One region of the Pantoea sp. X-Soil-TKNS-1279 genome, then DNA from elsewhere that is predicted to be linked to it. Evidence: riboswitches for the same ligand, from Rfam matches in the RefSeq annotation. Region 1 holds a riboswitch; each other region holds the start of a gene.
What was found. Region 1 has a riboswitch for thiamine pyrophosphate ahead of thiC (phosphomethylpyrimidine synthase ThiC). Riboswitches for the same ligand answer to the same signal wherever they lie in the genome.

Region 1 (7,240 bases):
CCCAGCGCATCACAGCCAGTTTCCGCAATCGCTTCCAGCCATTGCCCGCCACCTTTGGTGAACAGGGTGATCGGCACACGGCGACCTTCGTTCTCATGCAGCACGCTATCAACGATTTTGTGCATGTAGTAAAGCGAGAACTCGCGATAATCACGTCCGGTCAGCACGCCGCCCCAGGTGTCGAACACCATGATCGACTGCGCACCGGCTTTGATCTGCGCGTTCAGATAGAGGATCACGCTGTCGGCCAGCTTATCCAGCAACGCATGCAGCGTTTGTGGCTCGGCGTACATCATCTTTTTGATTTTGGTGAAGGCCTTGCTGCTACCCCCTTCAACCATGTAGGTAGCCAGCGTCCACGGGCTACCGGAGAAACCGATCAGCGGCACTTCGCCTTTCAGGTTATGGCGAATGGTACGCACCGCATTCATCACATAACCCAGCTCTTGCTCCGGGTCAGGTACCGGCAGTTTGTCGACGTCAGCGCGGCTGGTAATCGGGTGAGAGAAACGGGGGCCTTCACCGGTTTCAAAGTACAGGCCCAATCCCATGGCATCCGGGATGGTGAGAATATCGCTGAAGAGGATTGCCGCATCCAGCGCATAGCGACGCAGCGGTTGCAGCGTGACTTCACAGGCCAGCTCAGCATTTTTACACAGCGACATAAAGTCACCGGCCTCGGCGCGTGTGGCTTTATATTCCGGCAGATAACGCCCGGCTTGTCGCATCATCCAAACCGGGGTGACATCCACCGGCTGACGTAACAGGGCGCGCAGATAACGATCGTTCTTCAGTTCACTCATAATTGGCTCTCTCACTGACAGGGCGCCAGTGTAGCATTTTCACAGCGCGCTGGCGCGACAGTGGGCAACGGTATCTTCAATCAGACGTCGCGCGACGGTACCCGGCGGCGGTAATAAAGGTAACGCATCGTAGCGGAACCAGCCGGCATCCAGCAGTTCTTTGCCGTCATGCTGTAGCTCCCCGCCATCGTATTCCGCCATATAGGCCATCATCAGCGAATGGGGGAATGGCCAGGGTTGTGAGGTGACGTAACGTACGTTTTTCACTCGTACATTGCTCTCTTCCATCACCTCACGCGCCACTGCCTGTTCGAGGGTTTCCCCCACTTCAACAAAACCGGCCAGTACGGTGTAGACGTTGTTACGATGCTTTGCGTGGTTCGCCAGCAGGATCTCATCTCCGCGCCGAATCGCCACGATGATGCAGGGCGCGATTTGCGGGTAATAGCGTTCACGGCAGTGACCGCACAGGCAAGCAAACTCACGCTTGCTCAAATGCATTTCGTGGCCGCAATAGCCGCACCAGCGATGCGAACGAAAGAATTCCGCCAGTTGCACGCCACGTCCGGCAAGCTGGAACAGGCCGACATCTTCGTCGATCAACTGGCGTACTGAGCCCATATTGTCAGAACGTGATTCGCGCACCAGCCAGACGTTTTCACCCTGCCATTCGCCAATCACCATGCCGCTGCTGCCCGCCAGATCGAATTGTTCCGCCGTCCCGTGCGGCAGCTCACCCTGTGGCAGCCAAAGTTTTTGTTCATGGCTGACAATCCACCAGCCAGCGTCTACGCTTGAGATCTCACGTTGCATTTAAATCGTCATCCTTAGCGTCTATTCGCAGAATGAACCACTATAACCCACATGGAGCCTTGTATGCTTACTCAGTTAGATGACCTGACCGAGCGTGTAGGCCGCGGTAACGAATTGGTCGATTCATGGCTACACGCGCGTCGTCAGCTACTTGTGACTTACTACCAGTTGGTTGGCATGAAGCCCAAAAAAGATGCGTTGAGTGCCCTGGACGAACAGGCGCTGGATGCCTTTTGTCATAACCTGGTGGATTATCTCTCCGCCGGCCATTTCAGCATTTATGAACATATTATCAGTGAGATGCAAGGTGACAGCCCGATGATCGCCGCCGCGCAAATCTACCCGTCACTGGAAGCCAATACCGAACGAATGATGCAACTGTATGACGGCCATCTGCAACAGGCCATCACCGATGACAACTGCGTCACCTTCCAGCAGGCGCTGTCTGAAGTGGGTGAAGTGCTGGAGTCACGTTTTACGCTGGAAGATAAGCTCGTGCATCTGGCATGGGACAATCAGCTGGCGCATACGCCGGTAGCGAATGAAAGCATCATCGCCCGCCCTGCTTAGCCGCCCGCATTTGTAAAAGACTTGTTATTCGTAAAAAGCCCTTCTATGCTACGAGGGCTTTTTTACTTTACGGTTTAACACCGTAAATATTTTCTTGTCGGAGTGCCCATTTCGGGCTGAGACCGTTAATTCGGGATCCGCGGAACCTGATCAGGTTAGTACCTGCGAAGGGAACAAGAGTAAATATCACAGCCGGTGCGCGCGCCGTTTCTGTTACTCCTTCCGGACTCCGGACAAGCAACTTCCATCATTTACAGGAAACTTGCTATGTCTGTTGTAAAAACTTCTCGTCGTGAACAACGCGCCCAGGCGCAGGAATTTATTGATTCCCTCCAGGGCACTGCCTTCCCCAATTCTAAACGTATCTGGATCACCGGCAGTCGTGATGATATTCGTGTGCCGATGCGTGAGATTCAGCTCAGCCCGACCCTGACCGGCGGCAGTAAAGATAATCCGCAATACGAAGCCAACGAACCGGTGCCGGTGTATGACACGGCCGGGGCTTACGGCGATCCGCATGCATCGATTGATGTTCATCGGGGGTTGAGCAAACTGCGCGCCAACTGGATCGCGGAGCGCGGCGACAGTGAAACCATCGACCAGCTCAGCTCCAGCTATACACAGCAACGCCTGGCAGATGAGGGGCTGGATCACCTGCGTTTTGAACATCTGCCCCAACCGCGACGTGCCAAAGCAGGCCACCGTGTTACCCAGTTGCATTATGCGCGTCAGGGCGTCATTACCCCGGAAATGGAGTTTATTGCACTACGTGAAAACATGGGGCGCGAGCGCATCCGTGGCGAAGTGTTGCTACAACAACATCCTGGCCATAGCTTTGGTGCGCATCTGCCGGAAAATATCACCGCCGAGTTCGTGCGTCAGGAAGTCGCCGCAGGGCGAGCCATCATCCCATCCAACATTAACCACCCTGAATCTGAGCCGATGATCATTGGCCGCAATTTTCTGGTCAAAGTGAATGCCAACATCGGCAACTCGGCGGTCAGCTCCTCAATTGAAGAGGAAGTGGAGAAGCTGGTGTGGTCGACACGCTGGGGGGCTGACACGGTGATGGATCTCTCGACCGGCCGTTATATCCATGAAACACGCGAGTGGATTTTGCGTAACAGCCCGGTGCCGATTGGCACCGTACCGATTTATCAGGCGCTGGAGAAGGTAAACGGCATTGCGGAAGATCTGAATTGGGAAATTTTCCGCGACACCTTGCTTGAGCAAGCCGAACAAGGCGTTGACTACTTCACCATCCACGCCGGCGTGCTGCTGCGTTATGTGCCGATGACGGCGAAACGTCTGACCGGCATCGTTTCGCGTGGCGGTTCAATCATGGCGAAGTGGTGTTTGTCGCACCATCAGGAGAGTTTCCTGTATCTGCACTTCCGTGAGATTTGCGAAATCTGTGCTGCCTATGATGTTGCTCTGTCGCTGGGTGATGGACTGCGTCCGGGTTCGATTCAGGATGCCAACGATGAAGCGCAGTTTGCCGAGCTACATACGCTGGGTGAGCTGACCAAAATCGCCTGGGAATATGATGTGCAGGTGATGATCGAAGGTCCGGGGCATGTGCCGATGCAGATGATTCGCCGCAATATGACCGAACAACTGGAACATTGTCACGAAGCCCCGTTCTATACCCTCGGCCCACTGACCACCGATATCGCCCCCGGCTACGATCATTTCACTTCTGGCATCGGTGCCGCGATGATTGGCTGGTTCGGCTGTGCGATGCTGTGCTACGTCACCCCGAAAGAACATCTGGGTTTGCCGAATAAGGAAGATGTGAAACAGGGATTGATCACCTATAAAATTGCCGCTCATGCCGCCGATCTGGCGAAGGGCCATCCTGGCGCCCAGATCCGCGATAACGCCATGTCGAAAGCGCGTTTTGAGTTTCGCTGGGAGGACCAGTTCAATCTGGCGCTCGACCCACATACCGCGCGCGCTTATCACGATGAGACACTGCCGCAGGAGTCGGGCAAAGTGGCACATTTTTGTTCCATGTGCGGCCCGAAATTCTGCTCCATGAAAATCACCCAGGAAGTGCGTGACTTTGCCGCCCGTCAGCAGGCGGAAGCCCAGCCGATTGAAATCGGGATGGCGCAGATGTCAGATGCCTTCCGTAGCCGTGGCGGTGAGCTTTATCATGCCGCCGATGCCCTGAAAGAGGAAAATGTATGACCGCCGCCTTCCCCAGTACCGCCCCACGTTTAGGGCTTTACCCGGTTGTCGATAGCGTTGAGTGGATTGCCCGTTTGCTGGAAGCGGGAGTACGCACCATTCAGCTGCGTATTAAAGATTGCGAAGACCATGAAGTGGAAGAGGCGGTGCGGGAGGCTATCGCACTTGGCAAACAATATCGCGCCCGCCTGTTTATCAATGATTACTGGCGCCTGGCGATTCGCTACAACGCCTATGGCGTGCATCTCGGCCAGGAAGATCTGGATGTGGCCGATTTGGAGGCAATTCGTCAGGCGGGCTTGCGCCTCGGCTTATCCACCCATGATGATGCCGAACTGGATCGGGCACTGGCGCTGCGCCCCTCCTATATCGCGCTGGGGCATATTTTCCCGACACAAACTAAAGAGATGCCATCAGAACCGCAAGGCATTGCAGAGTTAACACGTCATCTGGCGCGGCTGGAAGGCATTTCAACGGTAGCCATTGGCGGTATTTCGTTGGCGCGCGCACCAGAGGTGCTGGCGACCGGCGTGGGTAGCATCGCGGTGGTTAGCGCCATCACTCAGGCACCCGACTGGCTGGCGGCCACGCGAGAGTTGCTGGCGCTGACGGAACCCACCGTCACGGCGTAAAACACGGCTGACGACGCGATTTATTACGCACTAAATTGCGCGATAAATCGCGCCGCTACCGATCAGGCACAGACCAACATCGCGCGTTCAATCGCAGCACCCACCAGCGCAATCGCCTGTTCGGTGGCATCGGTAATCGGCAGCGCATAGTTGAGACGCAGGCAGTTGCGATACTTACCCGATGCGGAAAACAGCGAGCCCACCGCCACCTGAATCTTCGAGGCGCGGAGTTCCGTGTTGAGGCGCACCGCGTCGAAGGCTTCCGGCAGTTCGATCCACATCAGAAAGCTACCCTGTGGGCGTGACACACAAATACCACACGGGAAATAGTGGCGTACCCAGCAGCTAAAGGTCTCGTAATTGCGTTGATAAACCTGGCGCATACGCCGCAAGTGCGGCCCGTAATGACCCAGACGAATAAACTCCGCCACCACATGCTGCGTCATGGTCGCGGAAGATCCGGTACCGATATATTTCATGTGCAGCACCCGCTCGCGATAACGCCCCGGTGCAACCCAGCCGACACGCAGGCCAGGCGAGAGCGTTTTGGAAAACGAGCTGCACAGCAGCACTCGCCCATCCATATCCAGCGACTTAATACTGATGGGGCGCGGATACTCCCACGCCAGCTCTCCATACACATCATCTTCGATGATGGCGGCGTCAAAGCGTTGTGCCAGCGTCAGCAGCGCTCGTTTACGCGCTTCCGGCATGATAAAACCCAACGGATTATTACAGTTAGGTACCACCACCACCGCTTTAATGGGCCACTGCTCGAATGCCAGCTCCAGCGCTTCAAGGCTGATACCCGTCACCGAGTCAGTCGGGATCTCAATGGCGCGAATACCAAAACCGCGCAAGGTTTGCATAGTGCCGTGGAACGTGGGTGATTCCACCGCAATGATATCCCCTGGCTGACAAACGGCGCGGATAGAAACCGACAATGCTTCGTGGCAACCGGTGGTCACCACAATGTCGTCAGCGCTAAGCTGGCAACCGCTATCAATCGTCAGGCGTGCGATTTGTTCCCGCAACGATGTCAGGCCCAACAGGGTGTCGTAGCTCAGCAGGTTGATATCCTGCTTCTGCGCCATACGACTCTGGATTTTCCACAGCGGTTTCAGCGTTGGCTGCGTCAGATCCGGGATGCCACTGCCCAGTTGGATCACGTCCCCCTCGATGCGACTGCTGAGCAGCTCCAGCACCGATTCCCACTGGGTGATCTCCACCGGGCGTTGAGCGGGACGGGTGATGGCAGGAACAGGCGGCGTGGCTTTACGTGTCGCCACAAAATAGCCGGAGCGAGGCTGCGGCACGATCAGCTGCTTCTCCTCCAGCAAATGGTAAGCCTGCTGGACAGTGCTGATACTCACACCATGTTCAATGCTGAGCGTACGCACCGATGGCAAGCGCTCTCCACTGCGATATAACCCTTGCTCGATGCGGTCTGAGAGCAAGCCCGCCAGATGCTGGTAACGCGTCATCGTATGCCTCACATGATTTCCAACAGGAAAAAACCAATACAGATTGGATTAATTTTTACCATTCAGATCGGTCACAGCGCAATCTGTATGTTTAATAAATGTGTTTATTGAATCTGTATTGGAATAGGTGGAAAACGGACAATGCTTCTCAGACATCATACCGAGGGCAGGATTATGGAATTCGATCAAAACCGGGCGGCAAAACCCTTCAATATCACCTTACTGGATATCTTCCGCGCGGTGCGGCAGTTGGTGAAATCCTGGCATTTACGTCGGCAGACCCGACGCATATTGTCGCGCCTCAGCGATACCCAGTTACGAGATATTGGGCTGACGCGCGGCGATATCGACCGCAGAAACTGAGAATACAGATGAAAAAAAACCCTGCCGAAGCAGGGTTTTTTATTGGCTAACTGACGAACGATTACTCGTCGTCGCTACCGCCGAGACCGGCGTTCAGCAGTTCAGCCAGGCTGGCAGAGGCTTCATCCGCAGTAACCTGCGGTGCAACCGGTGCTTCACCCGCCTGACGGCGACGCATACGATCCTGATGGTAAGCGTAACCGGTACCGGCCGGGATCAGACGACCCACGATAACGTTCTCTTTCAGGCCGCGCAGTTCGTCGCGCTTGCCTGCAACCGCAGCTTCGGTCAGGACACGCGTGGTCTCCTGGAACGATGCAGCAGAGATGAACGACTCGGTTGCCAGAGACGCTTTGGTGATACCCAGCAGGTCGCGCATGTA
Region 2 (7,240 bases), 1.7 Mb from region 1:
TGCAGCGGCAAACCAGGTAGGGCGACATTCATTTCCAGCTTACCCTCGACAATGCGTGCGCCAGGCACCGGCAGACGGTAGTGGATACCGGCTTTATCCATTTTACCCAGTTCGCGTTGCCCCAGCAGATTGGCAAAACGTTGCCAGTCGCGCTTGAGCTGCTTCTGATTAACATGCTGGGTTTCTCCCCCTTTGAAGTTGCGACCTTGCTGATAATCCAGTTCCCAGCTGGCGCGATGCCAGCTACGTTCGGCCACGGATAACAAACGCGGGAAGATCATATATTCCATCTGCTGATCGGTACGTACGGTTTCGCTCCATAACTGGGCAGAAAGACCATATGCGCCACCCCAGGGTTTCTCCGAGGTAGTGGCAAACGTATTGCCATCACGATCAACCGAGGTTTCAGCATTTTGCGGCAGGTTATCAGGTGCGAAGCTGAACATCTTGCGTTCATCACTATAACGGGTGCCCCAGTAATAACCACGTTCCAGAGGATTGACCTCATACGGGAAATCCATATAAACGTAATCCGGGTTAGAGATGATCACATCGTAGTTTTTCTGCGTCCAGTCGTTGGCGCTGTCAAACCCACCCCAATAAAGCGTATCCCAGAAATTAACGCGGGTGCGGGACGTGGCGAAGGCTTGCGCATTAGCTGCATCTTTCAGACCATCCTGCCACGCCTGCATCACCGGAATGCCGTGCGCTTTGACCAGTTGGCTGACCTCCAACGCGAAGTGGCTGGGGAGGTGTTCCAGATCCTGTACCTTGCCGGATTTCACCAATGCCTGGCAGACCTGAGATTTCGCCCAGGGTTTATCCTCTTTACTTTGGTCCAGGACCCCCTTGCCAGCTTCCGGGTTAGAGATGTCGGTGTAACCGGCACCAAGGCGAATGTTTTTCGCCTCATCACCGCCAAAATGCCAGGTGTTCAGCGGCTGACCGGCTTCACGATGCATTCGCTGGATCTCTCCAATCACCTTATCAACAAAACGCTGCGACGAGTCGAGGCAGGGATTGAGATAGCTGGTGCGATCGTACAGCTGTACTGACGTGGTGTTAGACGTATCGGTGGGATCGACCAGGCGGAACTCGCTCGCTTCACGGGTTTTACCGGCCTTCATCAGGGTGTTATAACGCGCTTCCATCGCTATAACCGCAGCACGGGCATGTGCGGGCATATCAATTTCCGGGATCACTTCAATGTTGCGTGCCTGAGCGTATTTCACGATGTCGATATAATCGGCGCGGCTGAAGTAGCCGCTGCCGTTGTTATCGCTAAACGGTCCAGAACCCAGTTGTGGTACCAGACAGCGTTGCTCATCCATGTCGTGACAGCGTTTGCTGCCGACCTCAGTCAGTTCCGGCAGTCCGGGGATTTCAATGCGCCAACCTTCATCGTCGCTCAGATGGAAATGGAATTTATTCATCTTCCATGCCGCCATCTGGTCGAGCATGCTGAGTACCGCCTGTTTGCTGTGGAAGTTACGCGCCACATCGAGGAATGCACCACGATAAGCGAAGCGGGGGGCATCCTGGGCCTCCAGGGTGGCGATCAGCGGTTTACCCTCTGCCGGTACCAGTGACAGCAGCGACATCAGTCCATAGAAAACGCCCGCAGAGTCATAGCCGACGATGTCAGTGCCGCGTGGGGTGATGGTTAACTGATACGCCCCGGACACGGCCTCTTCTCCCTTGAAGCGTGCGGCATCGATTTGCGTTGCGATGCCATAACCGGTTGGGTTCGTCTTGATATTCAGCAGGGCAAAGCGTTGCTGCACTGCCGCCGCCTGGTCAGCCGTCAGGGTATGCAACTGGAGTGCGACACCCTGACTCAGATCGACATCTGCCGTGTGAATGTTCACCGATCGCGGCGTGGGGGTGATCTGTCCACGCAGCGAAACAGCAGGCAGCAGCTTGATATCGGCATTTTTCTCAAAGCGGCTGACCGGTTGCATCAGCACGTTTTTGTCATCTGCGGTACGTTTCCACTGTTCGCCAAACGGCATGACAAAATCGGTTAAATTTTCCGTGTCGGTGCTGGTGATAATTTTGGGCGATGCCCCTGCGGCAGTGACGTACCAGCGCGGCATTACATCGGTAATAAACAGTTGCCAGTATTCGTTGACGATGGGGATCTCCACCGTGGCCCCGGCAGCAAATCCGGTGAACTTATCCGTAGGCTCCAGTCGGGTTAAATCACCGACGATATGCGTCATTTTAAACTGGTCATTATCAACGCGCAGGGTTTCATGCACGTTGCTCATATAAATCGCCCAGTTTTTGCTGGTGATGGCCGGACCGTGGTTGGTCAATCTGATGGTTGCCCGGTTGCAGGATGCCCAGTCAGCACCCAGTTGGGCGCAATCCACGCCGTGGCTGGCAGCCTGGTTATCCGTGACCTGGTACTGCACACCAAATTGACTGATTTGATCGACGACCTGTTGCTGATTTTGCGGTACGGCATTACAGGCGGTGATGCCCATCATGCTGAGTGCCAGAAAGCTTAACTGTAAATTTTTCATGCGGTTATCCTTGTGCATGGATGACAATAGCGGGATCCAGCCCGCTTAGCGTCAGAAAATAGTAAAGGGAGCAATGACCATAAATTTGATGTCTTTTTCATCCTGGAAGATGTTGCCGTAGCCACCGCTGTAGCTCGGCAGGTTGCTATGGTTGTCATATTTGGTGTAATGCAATTTGAACTGCGTCCCTTTAGCGCGTGTTTCCTGCAAGGTGTACACCAGATCAAGGCTCCAGGCGGATTCTGTCAGGCGCTGCTGTTGGTTGTATATGGGATTGGTGGAAGGCTTCGCATCCCAGCCATAGGCATAGGAGCCACCAACCTGCCAACCCGGCAATTGCCAGTGTGCGAGATCGGCCATCACGCCAGCGAACACGGCTTTCTCACCATTCGCGTTCCAGTCTGAACGCGAGTCCCACCAGACGTCCATGCGACCATTGGAACTGGCGTACGAGGGCGTCATGCGTTGTAAAAAGAAGCCCTGATTACCTTCTGCTTTTACCCAGGTGCCTTCCAGGCGCAAATCAAATGCGCCAAGGGTGTAGCCGAGTGTCATCGCCTGAAGCCAGGCTAAACCGTCATAGACATTGTTGACGTTGCTGGCGCCGCCTCCCTCGCGATCCTGTGCACCATAAAATTGATAACTGGTTCGCAACGGCGAACCGGCCAACGGCAGTTGATACGACGCTTTGGCGAAGTATTGATCCATGTAGTTTGCGGCCTGGCCGTAAGCCCCTTCCACGACCAGGCTATTTTTAAAATCGTACTTCGCGCCGAAAGATTGCAGCCACGGTACATCCGTAGTGCCGTCTGCTTTGCGGAAGTTGTACATATGCTGGTACCAGGGCGCTTTGTATTGATCGGTCCACATCCATGAGAAGGAAAGGGCTCCCGCATCACCAAAGTCATAGGTGGTTCCCGCTTCGACACCACGGTAAGTTCCCGGCAGGAAACTCCAGTGCGGTGCCAGTAACGTTTGGCCGGTGGGTTGTAGATATCCGGCACGCAGCCAGTAATCCTGCCATCGGGTTTTTAGCGCAGCTTTGTACAGGCTGGCACCGCTTTTATCACCAGTCCATTTTTCATCCCAGCGGTTGCTGGCATCACTGAACCCGATTTCGTTGGGTGCAGCCGGACCACCATGAGTCAGCTCCAGCGCGCCATACGCAGCAAGGTCAAGGCCGATGACGTCCGCCAGATAGCCTGAAGAGAAATCGAGGCTGGCATTGCCTGTTGCATGATGCAGGTTGGCATCATACTGGCCGTATTTACCCTGTTGCGGATCCATCTCTTTGCGATCGCGCTGCCGCTGCCAGTAGTAGAGGCCACCGGTCAGGGATGAGTCATCAATGAAACCAGCTGCTAAAGCAGGAGCAGGGATAAATGATGTAATGAGAAGTGCAGTGGCGATAGCTGTGGATAGCGACGTGCGAACTGTCCTGTGCATGGTAAATCCTCCGTGATAATTCCTTGTGTGATGATGCCTTCCATTTACTGTTACTTCATGTAACCAGTGCGCAGATGCTATTTTTCGTGACGCGAATTATCAATGACGATGAGTACGATTTATGACGCAGGACGCAAAAATAAGCATTTAATTCACTAAAATCATAATGTTACTGTTTTGTTGTTTATGTGAGTCAATTGTTTCTCAGTACTTGATCCTGTTGATTAGCAGAAAACCGGGAACAACATTCAGCCTTTAGATGCAGCAAAAAAGTTTGCTCTGTTGTTCTTTGGTATAGTTGCTATACCTTGATATCGTCAGCCATATTGTCTAGGATTTTTTCCGGAAGCCAGCGCTGTGCTGGCTCCTGGCCTTAAGTGGGGCTGTATGGCAATCACCGGACGGCTAACATCCTTCGGTTAAGCTAACGAGTTACTCTTCTTAAGAAGCGATAGTCATGTTTTCAGGATTAACCTCAGGAGCTGCGAAATGGCTGATGATTTAAAGAGAAAACAACCGGAAGACAAACGCTTTATTAGTCTTACTGAAACCTGGGAGGTTGAGTATTGGACGAACACCCTGGAAGTGAGTGCGACACAATTGCGTACCGCTGTTGCTAACGTAGGTAATGGTACTGAGAAAGTTAAGCAGTACTTGAATCAATATCAGCGGAAGTGATTTTCAGGAAGAAAATAACTGACTAACCCCGTTCTGCGGGGTTTTTTATGGCTGCTGAGCACCGGTTGATAACTCCTGACAGGTGGAGGGAAGTCAGAAAATCTATGCTGCAATGGTTGTGGAAATTATCCCGAAGGCCATTTTATTAGCAATGGCTCTATGCAGAACGTGTATTTGCGTTCCATCGCGCTGCTACTGAATGTGCTAAAGCGTTCCGACGCAGCGTACGGAGTTGCTCGTTAACAGGACAGGCTTGCGTCAGCAGGCAACTTCCCCTAATCTGCCAGTCATATAAATGACTCGGGGTGCCCTTCCTTGTGAAGGCTGAGAAATACCCGTACCACCTGATCTGGATAATGCCAGCGTAGGGAAGTCAGATGCCTGACCGCATTCGCCTTCTTGATCGCCGGTTGGGAGCTTTATGAAACAACCTGACCTTCTTTCCTCCGCGCAACTCGCGCACTCGCTTCAGTTACTGCATCAACATGCTTCGCTGGTACATTGCATGACCAATGATGTGGTACAGACCTTTACCGCTAATGTCCTGTTGGCACTGCGTGCCTCACCTGCCATGGTGATCGACGCTGATGAGGCCGCACAGTTCAGCGGTTATGCCGATGCTCTGCTCATCAACGTGGGCACGTTGACGCGCGATCGCAGCATCGCCATGCAGGCTGCGGTAGAGGCGGCAAACCGTGCCGGCACGCCCTGGACGCTCGACCCGGTCGCGGTGGGCGCGTTAACCTTTCGCACCGAATTTTGTCAGCAGCTATTGACCCAGCAACCGGCAGCCATCCGTGGCAACGCCTCGGAAATCCTTGCCCTGGCGAACCAGGCGGCGGGCGGGCGTGGCGTGGACAGCTTGCATCAGGCTGACGCCGCACTCAGCGCTGCTCAACAGTTGGCGAATGATTACTGCAGCATCGTGGCGGTAACCGGCGAAGTGGATTACGTCACCGATGGTCAGCATACCTTTGCCATCCCGGGCGGCAGCCCACTGATGACACGCGTAGTGGGGACAGGTTGTGCGCTGTCGGCAGTGGTGGCGGCTTTTGCCAGCCTGCCGGGTGAACGTCTGCAACATGTGGCGGCAGCTTGTCGGGTCATGTCACTGGCCGGTGAACGGGCGGCACGTCAGGTCCAGGGTCCGGGCAGCTTTGTTGCTGCCTTTTTGGATGCGCTGTGGACACTGGAGGTGACGCCATGAAACGTATTAACGCATTGACTATTGCCGGTACTGACCCCAGCGGTGGTGCTGGAATTCAGGCCGATCTCAAAGCCTTCTCCGCGCTGGGTGCCTATGGCACCAGCGTCATTACCGCGCTGGTGGCGCAGAATACCCGTGGTGTGCAGTCGGTCTATCGTATCGAACCAGATTTTGTCGGAGCGCAGCTGGATTCGGTGCTCGATGATGTGCGTATCGACACGGCAAAAATTGGCATGCTGGCGGAAACGGCGGTGGTGGAAATTGTCGCTGACAAGCTGAAGCGTGCCAGCCTGCCGTTCGTGGTGCTGGACACCGTTATGATTGCCAAAAGTGGCGATGCGTTGTTATCACCGAATGCCATCGCCAGTCTGCGTGAGTTGTTGTTACCACAGGTATCGTTGATTACGCCGAATTTGCCAGAAGCCGCGGCGCTGCTTGGCGGCAGTGTGGCGGAGGATGAGAAGACGATGCTGATGCAGGGGGATGCATTGCTGGATCTCGGGTGTGAAGCGGTACTGATGAAGGGAGGACATCTGAGTGATGCGGAGAGCCCGGATTGGCTTATCACCCGCAACGGACGTCAGCGTTTTACCGCGCCACGCGTCAATACTCGCCACACCCACGGCACTGGTTGTTCGCTGTCAGCTGCGTTGGCGGCGCTACGTCCACGCCATGATGACTGGGCTGCGACGCTCTCCGAGGCTAAAGCCTGGTTGCAACAAGCGTTACTGCATGCCGATTCTCTGGAAGTCGGAAAAGGCATTGGGCCGGTGCACCATTTTCATCGTTGGTGGTAGGGCGTAACGCCGAATTGCCATTTTTTGCCTGCGTATCTGTCTGAAAAATGGAGTCAGCAATTTGCCAGCCTGGCGGATCCCGGTCCAGGCTGTTGGGGGCGAATCGGCAGGTGCCGGTTCCAATCCAGCCATTAATCAGGAGTGAGTATGACGGACATCGTTCAGTTATTGGGCCAAGAAGCGGATAGCCTTCTTCAACATCGCTGCATGACCATTCCAGCGGAAAGCCTTTATTTACCGGGCGCGGATTATGTTGATCGCGTAATGACCGATAACAATCGTTCTCCTGTGGTATTACGCAACATGCAAACGCTGTACAACACCGGTCGCCTGGCTGGGACGGGTTACCTGTCGATTTTGCCGGTTGATCAGGGGGTTGAGCACTCCGCAGGCGCTTCATTTGCCGCCAATCCTCACTACTTCGACCCGAAAAATATTGTTGAGCTGGCGATTGAAGCGGGCTGCAACTGTGTCGCTTCCACTTACGGTGTGCTGGCCTCGGTGGCGCGGCGTTATGCGCACAAGATCCCGTTTATGGTGAAGTTGAACCACAACGAGACACTGAGCTATCCGACGCAATATGA
Region 3 (7,240 bases), on a different replicon from region 1:
GACGGCGTCCGGATACCGCCAACTCCGCTTCCTGCACATCATCCAGAATGCGCTGCGCATGGCGGGCAAACAGCTGGCCGTTATCTGTCACCGACAACTTGCGCGTGTTGCGATTGAGCAGGCGCGCCCCGAGTGACTCCTCCAGCGCGGCTATGCGGCGGCTGACATATTGTTTGGAAAGCATCAACTGCTCGGCAGCCGCAGTGAAGTTACCGGCTTTAATTACGGCGACATAAATGCGCAGGTCATCTATCTGCATATTGTCCACTTATTAGTGACAGTCATTGTCAATGCAACGCATTGTTGGGCGTTTCAGTTTACGTATACTGAGTCCCATCAGGAAGCGAAATCGTCTTCCACCAACAAATTTGAGGAGCAGACCATGATTGAACAACGATTGTCAGCCCAGCGCGGCCTTGGTGACCACGGCTGGTTGCATTCACGCCATACCTTCTCGTTCGCTAACTACTGGGACCCGAAACAAACCGGTTTCTCAGATTTGCTGGTGATTAACGATGACCAGGTGGCACCGGGTCGCGGTTTTGGTGCGCATCCGCACAGCAACATGGAGATTATCTCTTATGTGCTGGAAGGCGCGCTGGAGCATAAAGACTCTATGGGCACCGGTTCGGTGATTGTCCCCGGTGACGTGCAGTTGATGAGCGCCGGTAGCGGTGTGACGCACAGCGAGTTTAACCACTCAAAAGCGGAAAACGTGCATTTCCTGCAAATCTGGATCGTACCGGCAGAACGCGGCACCCAGCCTGGCTACCAGCAGATTTCGGTGGCTGAAGGTGACAAACGTGGTCAGCTGCGTCTGATTGTCTCGCCCGAGGGTGATGCCGGTTCGCTGAGTATCCGCCAGGATATCCGTATCTATGCCGGATTGTTTGATGGTGCCGAGCAGCAGACCCTGGCGCTGGATGCCGACCGCTATGCTTACATCCATGTGGCGCGCGGCAGCATCGAAGTGAACGGTGTGGTGTTTAACGCCGGAGACGGTGCGCGCGTACGTAACGAAACCGCGCTGCAATTCGCTAACGGCAAAGATGCGGAAGTATTGGTGTTTGATCTGCGTCCGCTGGAAGTGAATCATCCTCAGCGTTAAGTTATAAAGGGGAGGCCTGATGGCCTCCTCTGTTCTCATTTGCGCGATAAATCGTGCCGCTACATAGGTGCAAAATTTTGTCGCTTATAACAACGATGCCGGTGCTACCGGTTTACCGGTTTTCAACGATGCCAGCGCTGCATCAGCCAGCAGCAGGGCCTGCAAGCCATCATTCCCACTCGGGTATTCTCCTTCCCCTTTTGCCAGTGCCTCAATAAAGGTCGCTAACTCGTTGCGATAGGCTTCGGCGTAGCGTTGCAGGAAAAAGTGCTGCGGTTTTTGCGCCACGACCCCCATCGCCACCGATTTCACCAACTGACTTTCCAGTTGATTGGTCACTGCTAACATCCCCTCGCTACCGTGGACCTCAATGCGTTGATCGTAACCATAGCTGGCGCGACGGCTGTTGGTGATCACCGCCATTTTGCCGCTGGCACAGGTCAGGGTGACCACGGCGGTATCGACATCGCCTGCCGCTTTGATTTGGGGATCAACCAACGCTGAAGCGGAGGCATATACCGAGACCGGTTCCTCATCCAGTAACCAGCGTGCCATATCAAAATCGTGAATCGTCATATCGCGGAACAAGCCACCGGAGACTTTCACGTATTCCGGCGGTGGTGCACCCGGATCGCGCGAGCTGATGGTCACCAGCTCGGTGCTGCCAATCTCCCCGGCGCGCAGGCTGGATTGCAGGTGTGCCATGCTGGGATCAAATCGGCGGTTAAAACCAATCATCAACGGCACACCTGCTTCCCGCACCGTGGCAAGGCAGCTTTGCACGCGCGCCAGGCTGAGATCGACCGGTTTTTCACAGAAGATGGCTTTGTTCGCTCTGGCGGCGGCTTCAATCAAATCGGCATGGGTGTTGGTGGCGCTGCAAATCGCCACCAGATCGATGCTGCTGTCTGCCAGGATGGTGGCGAGGTCGGCAACTGTCGCGCCATACTTCTCGGCCAACGCTGTCGCTGCCGGAGCATAGACATCCATAACATACGCCAGCCGACACTGCGGATGGGCGGCGATATTTCCTGCGTGGATCTGGCCGATACGACCGGCACCCAATAAAGCGATATTCAGCATTGGTTATTCCTCGGGGGTAGAAAGGTTGTGGCGTTATTAATCGATGCGGGCGCAGATCAAGTCAAAACAAAGCCCCGGCGGCGTGATGAATTGATGAGGTAGATCACAGGCTTTTTTGATGTAACTAACATCAAATGTGAATAATTCTTTTTATTTCATGTGGTTGATTGATTTTGCTTTTTGCCAGGATGTACGGATACTGATTGCCTGTGAGGTAGATGACATCAGGACATGCCATGAAGCAACATCACTGGAAATCGCCGTCGATCAAACAAATCGCGCAGGAAGCTGCCGTCAGTCCCGCCACCGTTGACCGGGTGCTGAATGGTCGCGAAGGCGTAAGGGAAGTGACGCGCAAAAAAGTGGCAGACGCGATGCAGCGGCTGGGATTGAACGCAGATACCGGCAACCCGAGTGTTAACAGAACGCGCATTGCGATTATTTGCGAATCCGGTTCCAGTTTTCTCCATCAGGTGGAGCAACAGGTACGCGCTGCTATCAGTGATTATCCCCAGCTCCATTTCAGCCTCGATAGCGTGCCGAACGTGCAATTCAATGTCGAACGCTTCAGCCAACTGATTACCCGGCGAGCCGCCACCAGTAGCGGCATCATCCTGGTGTGTCGCGATGAGGTAAAAATAAATCGTGCGGTTAAAGCGGCGATTGATGATGGAGTCCCGGTCATTTGTCTGACCAGCGATCTGCCCAATTCGCGGCGCAGCGCCTATGTGGGTATTGATCAGGTCGCTGCCGGAGCCACTGCGGGCTGGTTTATGGGCCGTATGCTGCCCGCACAGCAATCGGGCAATATTCTGCTGATTTGTAGTTCGACCTATCGTACCCAGGAGGAGCGTGAGATTGGCTTTCGCCGCGTGTTGCGCGAGGCATTCCCCTGGTTAACCATTCGTGATCGCGTCAACATTAACGACGAAGCGGAAACCGCGTATCTCAGCGTAAAAAAATGGCTGGAGCGGGGGAACCCGTTGGCAGGGATCTACAACACCGCAGGCGGTAACGAAGGGGTGGCGCGCGCGTTAACCGATTTTGGCGTACAGGATCAGGTGATATTTATCGGCCATGAATTGAGTGAAGCGAGCCGACTGCTGCTGGAGAACGGCACCCTGGATTTGGTGCTCGGCCATGATATTCGTCAGGAGATCGATCTGTGCCTCGCCCTGTTGCAACAGCCGGGCAGCGGTCAGTCGTTCAGTGACAGCAAAATTCCGCTGCTCACCTGGCATCGCTACTCTTATTTTGCCTGACGGCTCAGGGGCAGAACACCACCCACAGAATAATCACGCCGAATACACACACCAGAATGGCTGAAATGATTGAATCAGCACACATAATTTACCTGCCGGATTTCAGGATGAGGGGACGAGAATACGCGCAAATCATGGAGAAAAATGGATGAACCTGAAACAGGGAATTTTTAAAGGTTAGGCTTTGTTGCCGGGCTTACACTTGACGTAGCCTGGCGGCTGCAATACAAATAGACGCGTCGGGGGAGTCTCGCTCAAGAGACTGAGAGGCTAAAAGCGCACTGCGCGGCTTAGCGACCCTTTGAACCTGACCCAGTTGATACTGGCGTAGGAAGACTGACAGCCTGTCATCTCGGCTGTCTGACATCGGGACGTTTTTCCGTTGCGCGTGTCATTTCCCTCCTCCTGTATCCCGGGTCTCAGTGCGAAAACTGAGAGGCCGATGTGAATTCTCCCCTTTGTATTACGGAATACCCGCTATGAGCCGCTGGTCTGTACTCGGTGGCGGTGTTGCGGGTCTGTGTGTGGCGACCTTACTTGCCGAACGCGGTGAACAGCTTGAAGTGATTAGCGATGACACGCGTCAGCCCGCCTCCTGGTTTGCCGGGGGTATGCTCGCACCCTGGTGTGAAGCAGAAAGCGCACCACGGGCCGTCATCGAGCTGGGGCAGCACTCCGCAACCTGGTGGCAGCAACGCGTCAGTTGCGTTGAACATCAGGGCACGCTGGTGGTGGCACCACCACGCGACAGCCAGGAACTGAACCGCTTTGCCCGCATGACCGAACAACATCAATGGATTGATCCGGCAGACGTGGAGCCAGCCCTCGCCGGGCGCTTTGCCCGTGGTCTGTTTTTTGCGCAGGAGGGGCATCTCGATCCTCGCCTGGCACTGAATGAAATGCGTGAAAAGTTGCAGCAACGTGGGGTGGCTTTTCACCACGGGAAGCCGTCGGGGCAGGTGATTGACTGCCGGGGCATCCATGCGGCAACAGCGTTGCCAGGCCTGCGGGCGGTGCGGGGCGAGATGTTGATTTTACACAGCGATGAGGTGCGCTTCTCACGCCCGATTCGTCTGCTGCATCCGCGCTTTCCCTGCTATCTGGTGCCGCGTCGCGGCGGCCATTTTATGCTCGGTGCAACTATGGTCGAAAGCCATGATGCCAGCCCGATCAGCGCCCGCGCCATGATGGAGTTGCTGAGCGCGGCCTGGGCCATCCACCCGGCGTTGGCCGAAGCGCGTATTGTCGAAAGCGCCAGCGGTTTGCGTCCGGCGTATCCGGCAAATCTGCCGGAAATCCACTATCAAAACGGGACATTTTACCTTAACGGGATGTACCGCCACGGCTTCCTGCTGGCTCCGCTGATGGCGGAACAACTGATGCAGCGTTTAACCTCGGAACAACTTCATGAATATTCAGCTTAACGGTCGCCCGGTGCTGACGGCCGCCCGTACCCTGACCGAACTGCTGCGTGAGCAGCAGATTGATGTGGCCTGCGTGGCAACCGCCTACAACGGTACTTTTGTCCCCAAATCCCGCTACGACAGTCAGCAACTGGAAGAGGGTTGTCAGCTCGAAGTGTTATCACCAATGCAGGGGGGCTAATGATGTTTTATGGCTTTGAACCACAATCCCGCTTTCTGCTTGGTACCGCAGGTTATCCCTCACCGGCAATTTTGCAGCAGGCGATTGCGGCTGGCGGCAGCCAAATCATTACCGTCAGTCTGCGGCGTGAAGGGGCCGCTGGGGCCGCCTTCCGTGAACTACTTGCGCAACTGGATGTACGCGTGCTGCCGAACACCGCCGGGTGCCACACGGTGCAGGAAGCCGTGACCACAGCGCAGATGGCGCGTGAATTGTTTAACACCCCGTGGATCAAGCTGGAGGTGATCGGCCATGCCGACACGCTACAACCTGATCCCTTCGCGCTGGTGGAAGCGGCACGCATCCTTTGCGCCGATGGCTTTCAGGTATTCCCCTACACCACTGAAGATTTGATTGTCGGTGAAAAATTGCTTGAAGCCGGCTGCGAAGTGCTGATGCCGTGGGGCGCACCCATCGGTTCCGGTCAGGGGCTACGTAACATTGATGGCCTGCGCGCGATGCGGGCCTGGTTCCGTGATGTTCCGTTGATTATCGATGCGGGCATCGGTGCCCCCTCGCAGGCAGCACAGGCAATGGAGCTGGGTTTCGATGCCGTTTTGCTCAATACCGCAGTGGCTAAAGCGGGTGACCCGGTGCGGATGGCAGGAGCCTTTCGCCAGGCGATCGAGGCAGGAAAAGCTGCCCATGACGGTGGCCTGATGGAGAAACGCGATATGGCTGCCGCCTCCACGCCGATCTTTGGCCTGGCGACCTTCGGCGGAGGGGGGTAATCATGGATCGCTACCAACGTCAGATGATGTTGCCAGAGATTGGCGAGCAGGGGCAGCAGCGGCTGAGTCAGGCTCGGGTGCTGGTGGTGGGCGCGGGTGGGCTGGGTTCCACGCTCCTGCCGTTGTTGGTGGGAGCGGGTGTCGGTTATATCCGCCTGTACGATGACGATGAGGTGGCGCTGCACAATCTGCACCGTCAGACGCTGTTTGATATGCAGGATGTGGCGCAACCTAAAGTCACCAGCGCGCAGCGCGCCTTGCTGCGGCGTAACCCACTGGTGCGGGTGGAACCGTTGCCGTTGTCCTTAACCGCCAGCAATGTGCAGCAGGCGCTACATAATATCGATCTGGTGATCGACGCAGCGGATAACTTCGCCGTGACCTATCAACTGTCGGATGCCTGCCATCCAGTGGGTATCCCGCTGATCAGCGCGTCGGTACTGGGGCGACAGGGTTATGTCGGCGGATTTTGCGGCTCAGCCCCGAGTTACCGCGCGCTATTTCCATGTTTACCCACCAGCGCAGCCAACTGCAACACCGCAGGCGTGATGGGACCGGCCGTCGCCGCGCTCGGGGCGTTACAGGCGCAGATGGCACTCAGCGTGTTGCTGGGGTTTGCACCTTCGCCGCTGGGCTGCCTGGTCAACTGCGATTTTGTGCACTGGCATTTTCGCCAGTTCCGTTTTGATGGCGCAGGCGAGCCGGATCAACCCGGCGTACCCTTTATTGATACCCGACTTCTCAGCGCTGAAGATTGCATTGTCGAGTTGCGGAGTCGCGAGGAAGCCCCGGTTAGCGTGGCGGCCTGGGCGCAACGCATTCTGCCACAACAACTTGACGCCTGGCAGCCACCTGCTGATCGGCGCATTGTGCTGGTGTGCGCCAGCGGTATTCGTGCTGCCCAGGCGGCAAGCGCGCTGGCGCAGCGTGGCTGCACCCGACTGGCGATTCTGGCGGCCAATCGACCATGAACCCCGATATTTCGCTGCACGATCTCAGTTTTAGCTGGGGAGGGCACCCGCTATGTCAGCACCTCGATTTGCGGCTGCGTGGCGGTAAAACCACGGTGTTGCTGGGGCGCAGCGGCATTGGCAAAAGTACCTTGCTGCGTCTGGTGGCCGGTTTGCTGCAACCGCAACAGGGCAGCATACGTGGCATCAGCGACAGCGTGGCCTGGATGGGGCAGCAGGATTTGCTCTATCCGTGGTTGTCGGTGCAGGACAACGTGATGTTGGTGGCACGGCTGAATGGCGAAAAGCCAGACCGCGCACGGGCCTTGCATCTGCTGGAGCAGGTCAAACTGGCCGATATTGCTCATGCCCGGCCCGAGACGCTTTCTGGCGGTATGCGGCAACGCGTGGCGCTGGCGCGCACCCTGTACGCCGAACGCGATGTGGTACTGATGGATGAAC
Region 4 (7,240 bases), 510 kb from region 1:
TCACCGTAGCGCGTTCCAGTAGAAACGGCATGATGGCGGTATGATGGAAAATGCGCGTCACCAGTTCACAATCTTTCAGGTTATAGCGCGCCAGCGCCGGTTTATCGTTGGCGAAGCGCCAGTTGATCTCTTCCATGCGTTGCCACGGATTATCGATGGCTTTGCCTTCACCCAGTAACGCCTGCGAAACGGTTTCCAGACTGAAGGAGGGGAAATCCCAGAAGGCGGATTTTAACGCCTCGATGCCGTCAATAATCAGGCGCCCGGTGGCCTGCGCAAAAAAGACGCCGGGTTTAAAACCATGCTCGCGCCACTCCAGCGGCTGTTGCTGGCGTCCCAGACGCAGCGGAATGCCATAACGATCGGCGTGTTTTTGCAACACACGCAGGTCGAATTGCACCAGGTTCCAGCCGATAATGACATCAGGTTCATGGCGGGCGAACCAGGCATTAAGTTGCTCCAGCAGTTGCGGGCGGCTATCAACGTAAATCAGTTCGAAATCAAGCGGGCTGGCATCGCCGTTGGGCGGGCCGAGCATATACACCTGACGCTGGCCACAACCTTCCAGCCCGATGCAGTAGAGTTCGCCATGTTCGGTGGTTTCGATGTCCAGCGACACCCATTTTAGTTCTGGGCGATAGTCGGGATGGGGTTTAAGGCGCGCATTAACTACGCTGTCACCGCGCGTGTCGCCACTGAACCACACCGGCGCGGTGATAAAGCGTTCCATCAGATAGCGCTCCGGCGGGCGGATATCCGCTTCATACACCGGGATGCCATTGTCCCGCAGGCGTTTTTCCAGATTTTGCAGTTGGCGATAGCTGCGACAATAGAGGCCGAACACCGGACGGCGACGGAAATCTCTTAATTTCAGGGACTGAATGCGCGTGTGGCGCTCGTCGCGGATTAGCGTTTCGACCTGCGATTGAAATTCGCTGGGAATAAACGCCACCGACTCCTGAGCGGGCAACACTAAGCGCTGCGCGCCGCTGTCGGTAGCCAGCCACAGCACCACTTCGCTGCCAGTGGGGGTGTCTCGCCAGTGTCGGGTAAGCAGAAAACCTGCGCGTGGATCGGTCACGGGAACTCCGGGTGTGATAACCCGTTTAGTGTATCATGGATGTTTATACAGTGTCTTTGGTTTGCTTAAATTGTCGGCGCTTTGTCAACATTGGTGTACAAATCTTGCCTTGACGCTGCGCGGCTGGCTCTGGACAATCCAGCCTTCATATTCCGCAGAGGATATTTATGGAAGCCTGGGTACAACATCTTTTTACGCAATCTCTGGAATGGGCATTGTTTGCTGTCGCGCTGGTGACGTTTCTTGAGTCGCTGGCCTTCGTAGGATTGCTGCTGCCGGGCACGGTGTTGATGGCAAGTCTGGGCGCGCTGGTCGGCAGCGGCCAGATTGGTCTCTATCCGGCCTGGGCTGCCGGGCTGGTCGGTTGCCTGATTGGCGACTGGGTTTCCTATGGCATTGGCTGGAGATTCCAGGGCCCGCTGCATCGCTGGAAATATTTACAGAAGTATCGTGGTTTGCTGGATAAGACCGAGCATGCGCTGCATCAGCACAGCATGTTTACCATTCTGGTTGGGCGCTTTGTCGGCCCGACGCGTCCATTGATTCCGCTGGCGGCTGGGATGCTGGAGTTACCGGTGCGCAAATTCCTGCCACCGAACATTATTGGCTGCATCCTCTGGCCGCCGCTGTATCTGATGCCTGGTATCCTCGCCGGGGTGGCGATTGATGTGCCGCAGGCCGCACAAGGCAGCCACTTTACCTGGCTGCTGGCGCTGGTGGCGTTGCTGGTATGGCTGGGGTTCTGGCTGTGCTGGCGTTGGTGGCGCAGTGGCAAAAATATCGACTGGGCAACGGCGTATCTACCGGCGGCGCGTTTACGCTGGCTGGCACCGTTGGCCGCAGTGGTCGGCGTGGCAGCGTTTATTGCTATCCAGTTCCACCCAATGATGCCGGTGTTCCGTCATCTGCTGTGGAAGGTGTTCTTCGCTTAACGTTGTGCCACGCCGAGAATGGCGGCGGCGGGGGTTCTGCCATTGAGCAGGTCTTCCGTGCTGCCATCCCAGTAAATCCGACCATCAACCACCACCAGACTGCGCGACGCGATTTGCCGCGCATCTTCCAGACTATGCGACACCATCAGCAGCGTGATGTTACGCGCGACGCAGACGCTATGCACCAGTTGCAGCATCTCCTGACGCAACGCCGGATCGAGTGCAGAAAAAGGTTCATCCAACAATAGAATCGGCTGATTGCGCAGCAGACAGCGCGCCAGCGCTACGCGTTGGCGTTGCCCGCCGGAGAGCTGTCCCGGCAGGCGCTGTAGCATCTCCTGAAGCCCGGTCTGCCCGGCGATCTCAAGCACCTGCTGTTTCTGGTCAGCGGTGAGTTTTAAGCCCGGATGCAGCCCCAGTCCCAGATTCTGCTGCACCGTCAGGTGCGGAAACAGGTTGTTCTCCTGGAATAACATCGACACCGGGCGCGCGGCGGGGACGCTGGCGGTATGCTCTTCGCCGTTTAACCATAAACTGCCGCTGCTGACCGGCAAAAAGCCGCCAATCAGGCTAAGCAGGGTACTTTTCCCGGCTCCGCTCGGACCCAGGATCGCCAGCCGTTCGCCGGCTTGCGCACTAAACTGGAAGCGCATCGGCAGATGCTGGTACAGGTAGGTGAGGTTATTCAGTGTCAGCATGACGACCTGGCAATTTTTCCATCAGGGTAAACAGGAGCAGGCACAGCAGCAGCAACAGCAACGCGGTGACCGCGCCGTCCTCACCGCGATAGGCCCCAATTTGCTGGAACAGATAGAATGGCAACGTGCGGAAATCCGCGCTGCCAAACAACGCCACCACGCCAAAATCGCCAATCGACAACACGCAGGCAAAGGCCAGCGCCTGGGCAATCGGACGTTTCAGTGCGCGCAGTTCAAGCAGGCGCAGGCGGTTCAACCCCTGCATACCCAGCGAGGCGCATAACTGATTGTAACGCGCGCTGAGATCGCGCATCGGGTTCTCCAGCACTTTCATGGCATAGGGGATAGCGATCAGTGCGTTCGTGAAGATCACCAGTCCGTCGGCGGATTGCGGCAGGCCAACGGTGGCGTTGAACAGCAAGAAAAAACCGCTCGCCAGCACGATACCTGGCATTGCCAGAATCAACATGCCACTCAGTTCCATTGCTTGCGCCGGGATAGTGTGATGACGCAGGCGCAGTTCACGGCTGCTCCATAACAGCATCAGGGTAAGAATGACGCACAACACGCCTGCTCCGATGGCAATGCGTAATGAGGTAAAGGTGGCCTGCCACAGAGCCGGTTGTTGAATCGCCCCGGCGACGCCGCCACGCAGGCCATCAGTCACTACCGCCAGCAAAGGCGGGAGCAACAACAACAAGGCTAAACCGATCAATAAGCCATCGCTGAGGCGCGCGCGCCAGCTATCCTGGGGATCGCGCCAGCCGCGTATCTGCTGACTTCCGCTCGGAATAGCTTGGCTGAAGCGCTGGCTCAGCAACACCAGCAGCAGGCAGCAGCCCAGTTGCAGCAGCGCCAGCAGGGCCGCGCGGCCGGGATCGTAGTCAAAACTCAGCGCCTGAAAAATTGCCAGCTCCAGCGTGGTGGCCTGTGGGCCACCGCCCAGCGCCAGCACGGTGGCAAAACTGGCAAAGCACAGCATAAAAATCAACGCGGCGGTCGGCATAATCTGCCGCCGCAGCCACGGCCATTCGAGTAAGCGGAACAGGTTCCAACTGCGCAGGCCGAGCTGTGCCGCCAGCTGACGTTGCTCGCCCGGGATGCTTTCCAGCGACTGCAACAGCATGCGCGTGGCCAGCGGCAGATTGAAGAACACATGTGCCAGCAAAATGCCCTGCAACCCATAGGGTGAGAAGTGATAATCGATACCTACCAGGCTGCACAGCTGGGCCAGCCAGCCGCTGCGACCATAGACGCTCAGCAGGCCGAATATTGCCACCAGTACCGGCAGCACCAGCGTCATGGCGCACAGGCGTAACAGCAGGTTACGTCCGGGAAAACGTCGACGGTACAGGGCGCGTGCCAGCGGGATCGCGGGGATGACTGAGAACAGCGCCGACAGTAACGCCTGCCAGAAGGAGAAAGCCAGTACGTGATGCAGATAGTCATCGGTGAGCAGGCCACGCCAGTCACCGATGGGGGCTGACATCAGCAGCGCGCCAAACGCCAGCAGCGCCACCGCGCATAACAAGAGCGCGGTGAAACTGCCGGGCAGCAGCCAGCCGGGAATTAACGGCTGACGGCGCGTTGCCATGCACTTATCCAGTCGGCGCGATGGTCGGCAACCTCAGTCGGGCTATATTGCAACGCCGTTTGCGGTACGTTTAGCGTCTGATAACCGGCAGGCAGATCGCTTTTAATGACCGGATACATCCAGTTGCCGGTCGGGATGGTCTGCTGGAAGGCCGGGGATACCATAAACTGCATAAATTGCTGTGCCAGTTTTGGTTGTTTGCTGCTGGCGAGCTGTGCCGCCACTTCAACCTGCATGTAATGGCCTTCGCTGAACGGCGCTGCCGCGTAGTTTTCTTTCTTCTCTTCAATGATGTGATAAGCCGGGGAGGTGGTGTAACTCAGCACCAGATCGCCTTCACCTTTCAGGAACAGGCCATAAGCTTCACTCCAGCCTTTGGTGACGGTGACGGTTTTTTGCGCCAGTTTTTGCCAGGCTTCCGGTGCTTTGTCGCCATACACCTTTTGCATCCACAGCAGCAGGCCAAGTCCGGGGGTGCTGGTACGTGGATCTTCATAGATCACGCGCCATTTTTCAGGACTTTCCACCAACTCTTTCAGACTTTTGGGCGGGTTCTTCAATTTGTTTTTGTCATAGACAAAGGCGAAGTAGCCATAGTCGAACGGGATAAAGGTGTCGTTGTGCCAGCCATCTGGCAGCTGGAGTGCGCCGGTATCCACCTGGCTTTTGGCAAACAGGCCGGTTTTTTCTGCCGCCTGCACCAGATTGTTATCGAGGCCCAGCACGATATCCGCTTTGCTGTTTTTGCCTTCCATCCGGACACGATTGAGCAGCGACACGCCATCTTCGAGCGCGACATATTTCAGCTCACAGCCGCACTGGGCTTCAAAGGCTTTTTTTACTGCCGGACCGGGTCCCCAATCGGCAGAGAATGAATCGTAGGTGTAGACGGTCAGTACCGGTTTGGCAGCCAGCGCCGGGGCAGAAATCAGCAGCAGCACGGGCAGAATTTTTTTAAACACTTTGCGCTCCTTGAGGAGAAGATAAGGTTGAGTCGCAAAGGATCTGAGCAGTGAGGCATCTCAAATCCCTACGCCGGTATTAACCGGATCAGGTTCGACGGGTCTCTCTCAGCCCCTGTAATGCAGGGCACCCCGTTGAGAACGGCTCATTCTAGTCATTTCCGGCTCAGGGCGAAAGGTTCACAGCTCCGGCGGGGCAAACCAGGCGGATTTAAAGTCAAACCAGCCAAGGGTATTCATGCGCACACCACGCATACTGCGCTGGCCTTCCAGCAGCAACCAGTGATGAAACAGCGGATGCAGGTAGTCACTGTCCACCAGTTGCTTACTCCATTCCGCCAGCGGTAGCGTTTTTTCGCGCCAGCGTTCAGCCGCGCTTTGCCAGTCTATTGGGATGCATTGCTGCATCAGCGGCAGCTCATACAATTGGGCGAACAGCGAGTAATCCAGTGGCAGGGTGAAGTTGACACTGCCGAGCCAGATATCGCTTTCGCCTTCACCGTTAAACCATGCTTCGTAACTCAGTTCACGGGTGATTAACTCTACGCCCTGCTGCGCCAGCAGTGGGCGCAGCGCATTGGCGATCCCTTCATGCTCAACATGATGGCTGTACCAGCTGATGGTCAGTTGGGTGAGATGCTGTGGTTTGCTGACTGGGGTTAAGTCGCGGCGGTGGTGCCAGCGAGGAATCAAGCCATAGGCCGGGAACCAGTAGCGTTGATACCCTACCCCGGCGTTGTTCAGCAGGGCGATAGGGTTAAACAGATAGCTGACCCAGCGGCGGAAATGGGCATCGCGTCCTTGCTCTGAACGTTGGTCATACAGCAGAAAATAGCAACCCTCTTCCAGGCGGCTCTCCTCCGATTTTTCATCGGCGGTTTCGCCCTGCAACTTCACTCCGGCATACACCAGTTCGTCGCTGATTTCCGGCAATACCCAGATTGAGACATCATCAATCAGCGCGCGGTAGCCGAAGTAGTCATCAAAAGCGGCAATTTTAAGTTGGCTTTGCTGGTTGCGCACCACGCTGTAGGGGCCTGTGCCAATCGGCTGACGGGCGAAATCGCGTACCGTTTGCCATTCGCGCGGCAAGATCATCGCGCTGACGCTGCCAAGCAGCCACGGTAGCCAGTTATCAGGTTGAGTCAGTTGAATATCCAGCGTCCAGGGGGCAGGGGAGTGAAGTTTGGCAATATGGGAGAACAGCGGTTGGGTACGCAGACGATCCAACGAGCTGATGACATCCTCCATCTCAAGTTCACGACCGTGGTGAAAACGAATCGCGGGTCGCAGGAAAAAGCGCCAGTGCAGCAGCGATGTTTGTTGCCAGTGATGGGCAATATCGGGTTCAATTTCCCCCTTTTCCTCATTTATCCGTGTCAGACCACTGAAGATTTGCCGCGCTAAATGGGTTTCGGAGCGACGCAACGGGGAACCGGGTAGCAGGTTGGGAAGCGGGCGATAATACAGGACGCGCAGAATATGCTTACCCTGGCGGAAGCTACGGCCGAGGTGAGAAGCAATCATTTGGCGTACCTGATTTTTGTCGCCTACCAATTGCACCAGTTGTTCGATGCGATCCTGCTCCAGCAAATCTTCGGCCCGCTGCTGCTGCAATGCCAGCCCGGTATAACAAAAACTCAGCGTTGAACGTTTACCCCGTCCGGCTTCCGCCTGCCAGATTAACCAACCCGCATCCTGCATGGCATTCAACAGGTTGCGCATATGACGTCGCGAGCAGTGCAGCAATTCAGCCAGTTCGCTTAGGGTGGTTTCCTGATCCTGGCCCTGGCAACTTTGCCACAGGCGAATAAATTGCTGTTGTAGACGTGAAGAGGACATAAAAGGGGAACTCCGCCGCGTAATCGCTCAGTTTTTCTTGCCCTATATTAGAGGCATAGTAGACCCCAATGGAAGAGCGGGAGGCATTCAGTCATGAATGGCGCTCTGCCAGCGGTTCTGCCGACGTAGAA

Region 2: it holds a riboswitch for thiamine pyrophosphate, as region 1 does, so the genes downstream of both, thiM (hydroxyethylthiazole kinase) here and thiC (phosphomethylpyrimidine synthase ThiC) in region 1, are expected to answer to the same signal.
Region 3: it holds a riboswitch for thiamine pyrophosphate, as region 1 does, so the genes downstream of both, AC6I8N_RS22580 (FAD-dependent oxidoreductase) here and thiC (phosphomethylpyrimidine synthase ThiC) in region 1, are expected to answer to the same signal.
Region 4: it holds a riboswitch for thiamine pyrophosphate, as region 1 does, so the genes downstream of both, thiB (thiamine ABC transporter substrate binding subunit) here and thiC (phosphomethylpyrimidine synthase ThiC) in region 1, are expected to answer to the same signal.

The regions. Positions count from the first base shown of each region.
Region 1 is NZ_AP035948.1:288,434-295,673, reverse strand. It holds gene hemE (uroporphyrinogen decarboxylase) at 1-803, opposite strand, end outside; gene nudC (NAD(+) diphosphatase) at 843-1,616, opposite strand; gene AC6I8N_RS01335 (Rsd/AlgQ family anti-sigma factor) at 1,680-2,186, shown strand; TPP riboswitch at 2,275-2,376, shown strand; gene thiC (phosphomethylpyrimidine synthase ThiC) at 2,454-4,379, shown strand; gene thiE (thiamine phosphate synthase) at 4,376-5,011, shown strand; gene AC6I8N_RS01320 (aminotransferase-like domain-containing protein) at 5,074-6,495, opposite strand; gene AC6I8N_RS01315 (DUF1127 domain-containing protein) at 6,670-6,858, shown strand; gene rpoC (DNA-directed RNA polymerase subunit beta') at 6,920-7,240, opposite strand, start outside.
Region 2 is NZ_AP035948.1:2,875,838-2,883,077, reverse strand. It holds gene AC6I8N_RS13490 (beta-N-acetylhexosaminidase) at 1-2,528, opposite strand, end outside; gene chiP (chitoporin ChiP) at 2,580-3,974, opposite strand; gene AC6I8N_RS13480 (DUF3606 domain-containing protein) at 4,464-4,652, shown strand; TPP riboswitch at 4,944-5,040, shown strand; gene thiM (hydroxyethylthiazole kinase) at 5,074-5,859, shown strand; gene thiD (bifunctional hydroxymethylpyrimidine kinase/phosphomethylpyrimidine kinase) at 5,856-6,656, shown strand; gene fbaB (class I fructose-bisphosphate aldolase) at 6,804-7,240, shown strand, end outside.
Region 3 is NZ_AP035949.1:524,437-531,676, reverse strand. It holds gene AC6I8N_RS22600 (LysR family transcriptional regulator) at 1-259, opposite strand, end outside; gene AC6I8N_RS22595 (pirin family protein) at 383-1,108, shown strand; gene iolG (inositol 2-dehydrogenase) at 1,193-2,191, opposite strand; gene AC6I8N_RS22585 (LacI family DNA-binding transcriptional regulator) at 2,428-3,453, shown strand; TPP riboswitch at 3,685-3,804, shown strand; gene AC6I8N_RS22580 (FAD-dependent oxidoreductase) at 3,933-4,877, shown strand; gene thiS (sulfur carrier protein ThiS) at 4,861-5,058, shown strand; gene AC6I8N_RS22570 (thiazole synthase) at 5,061-5,828, shown strand; gene AC6I8N_RS22565 (ThiF family adenylyltransferase) at 5,831-6,799, shown strand; gene AC6I8N_RS22560 (ABC transporter ATP-binding protein) at 6,796-7,240, shown strand, end outside.
Region 4 is NZ_AP035948.1:800,242-807,481, forward strand. It holds gene polB (DNA polymerase II) at 1-1,081, opposite strand, end outside; gene AC6I8N_RS03615 (DedA family protein) at 1,249-2,013, shown strand; gene thiQ (thiamine ABC transporter ATP-binding protein ThiQ) at 2,010-2,711, opposite strand; gene thiP (thiamine/thiamine pyrophosphate ABC transporter permease ThiP) at 2,695-4,305, opposite strand; gene thiB (thiamine ABC transporter substrate binding subunit) at 4,281-5,267, opposite strand; TPP riboswitch at 5,315-5,412, opposite strand; gene sgrR (HTH-type transcriptional regulator SgrR) at 5,448-7,109, opposite strand.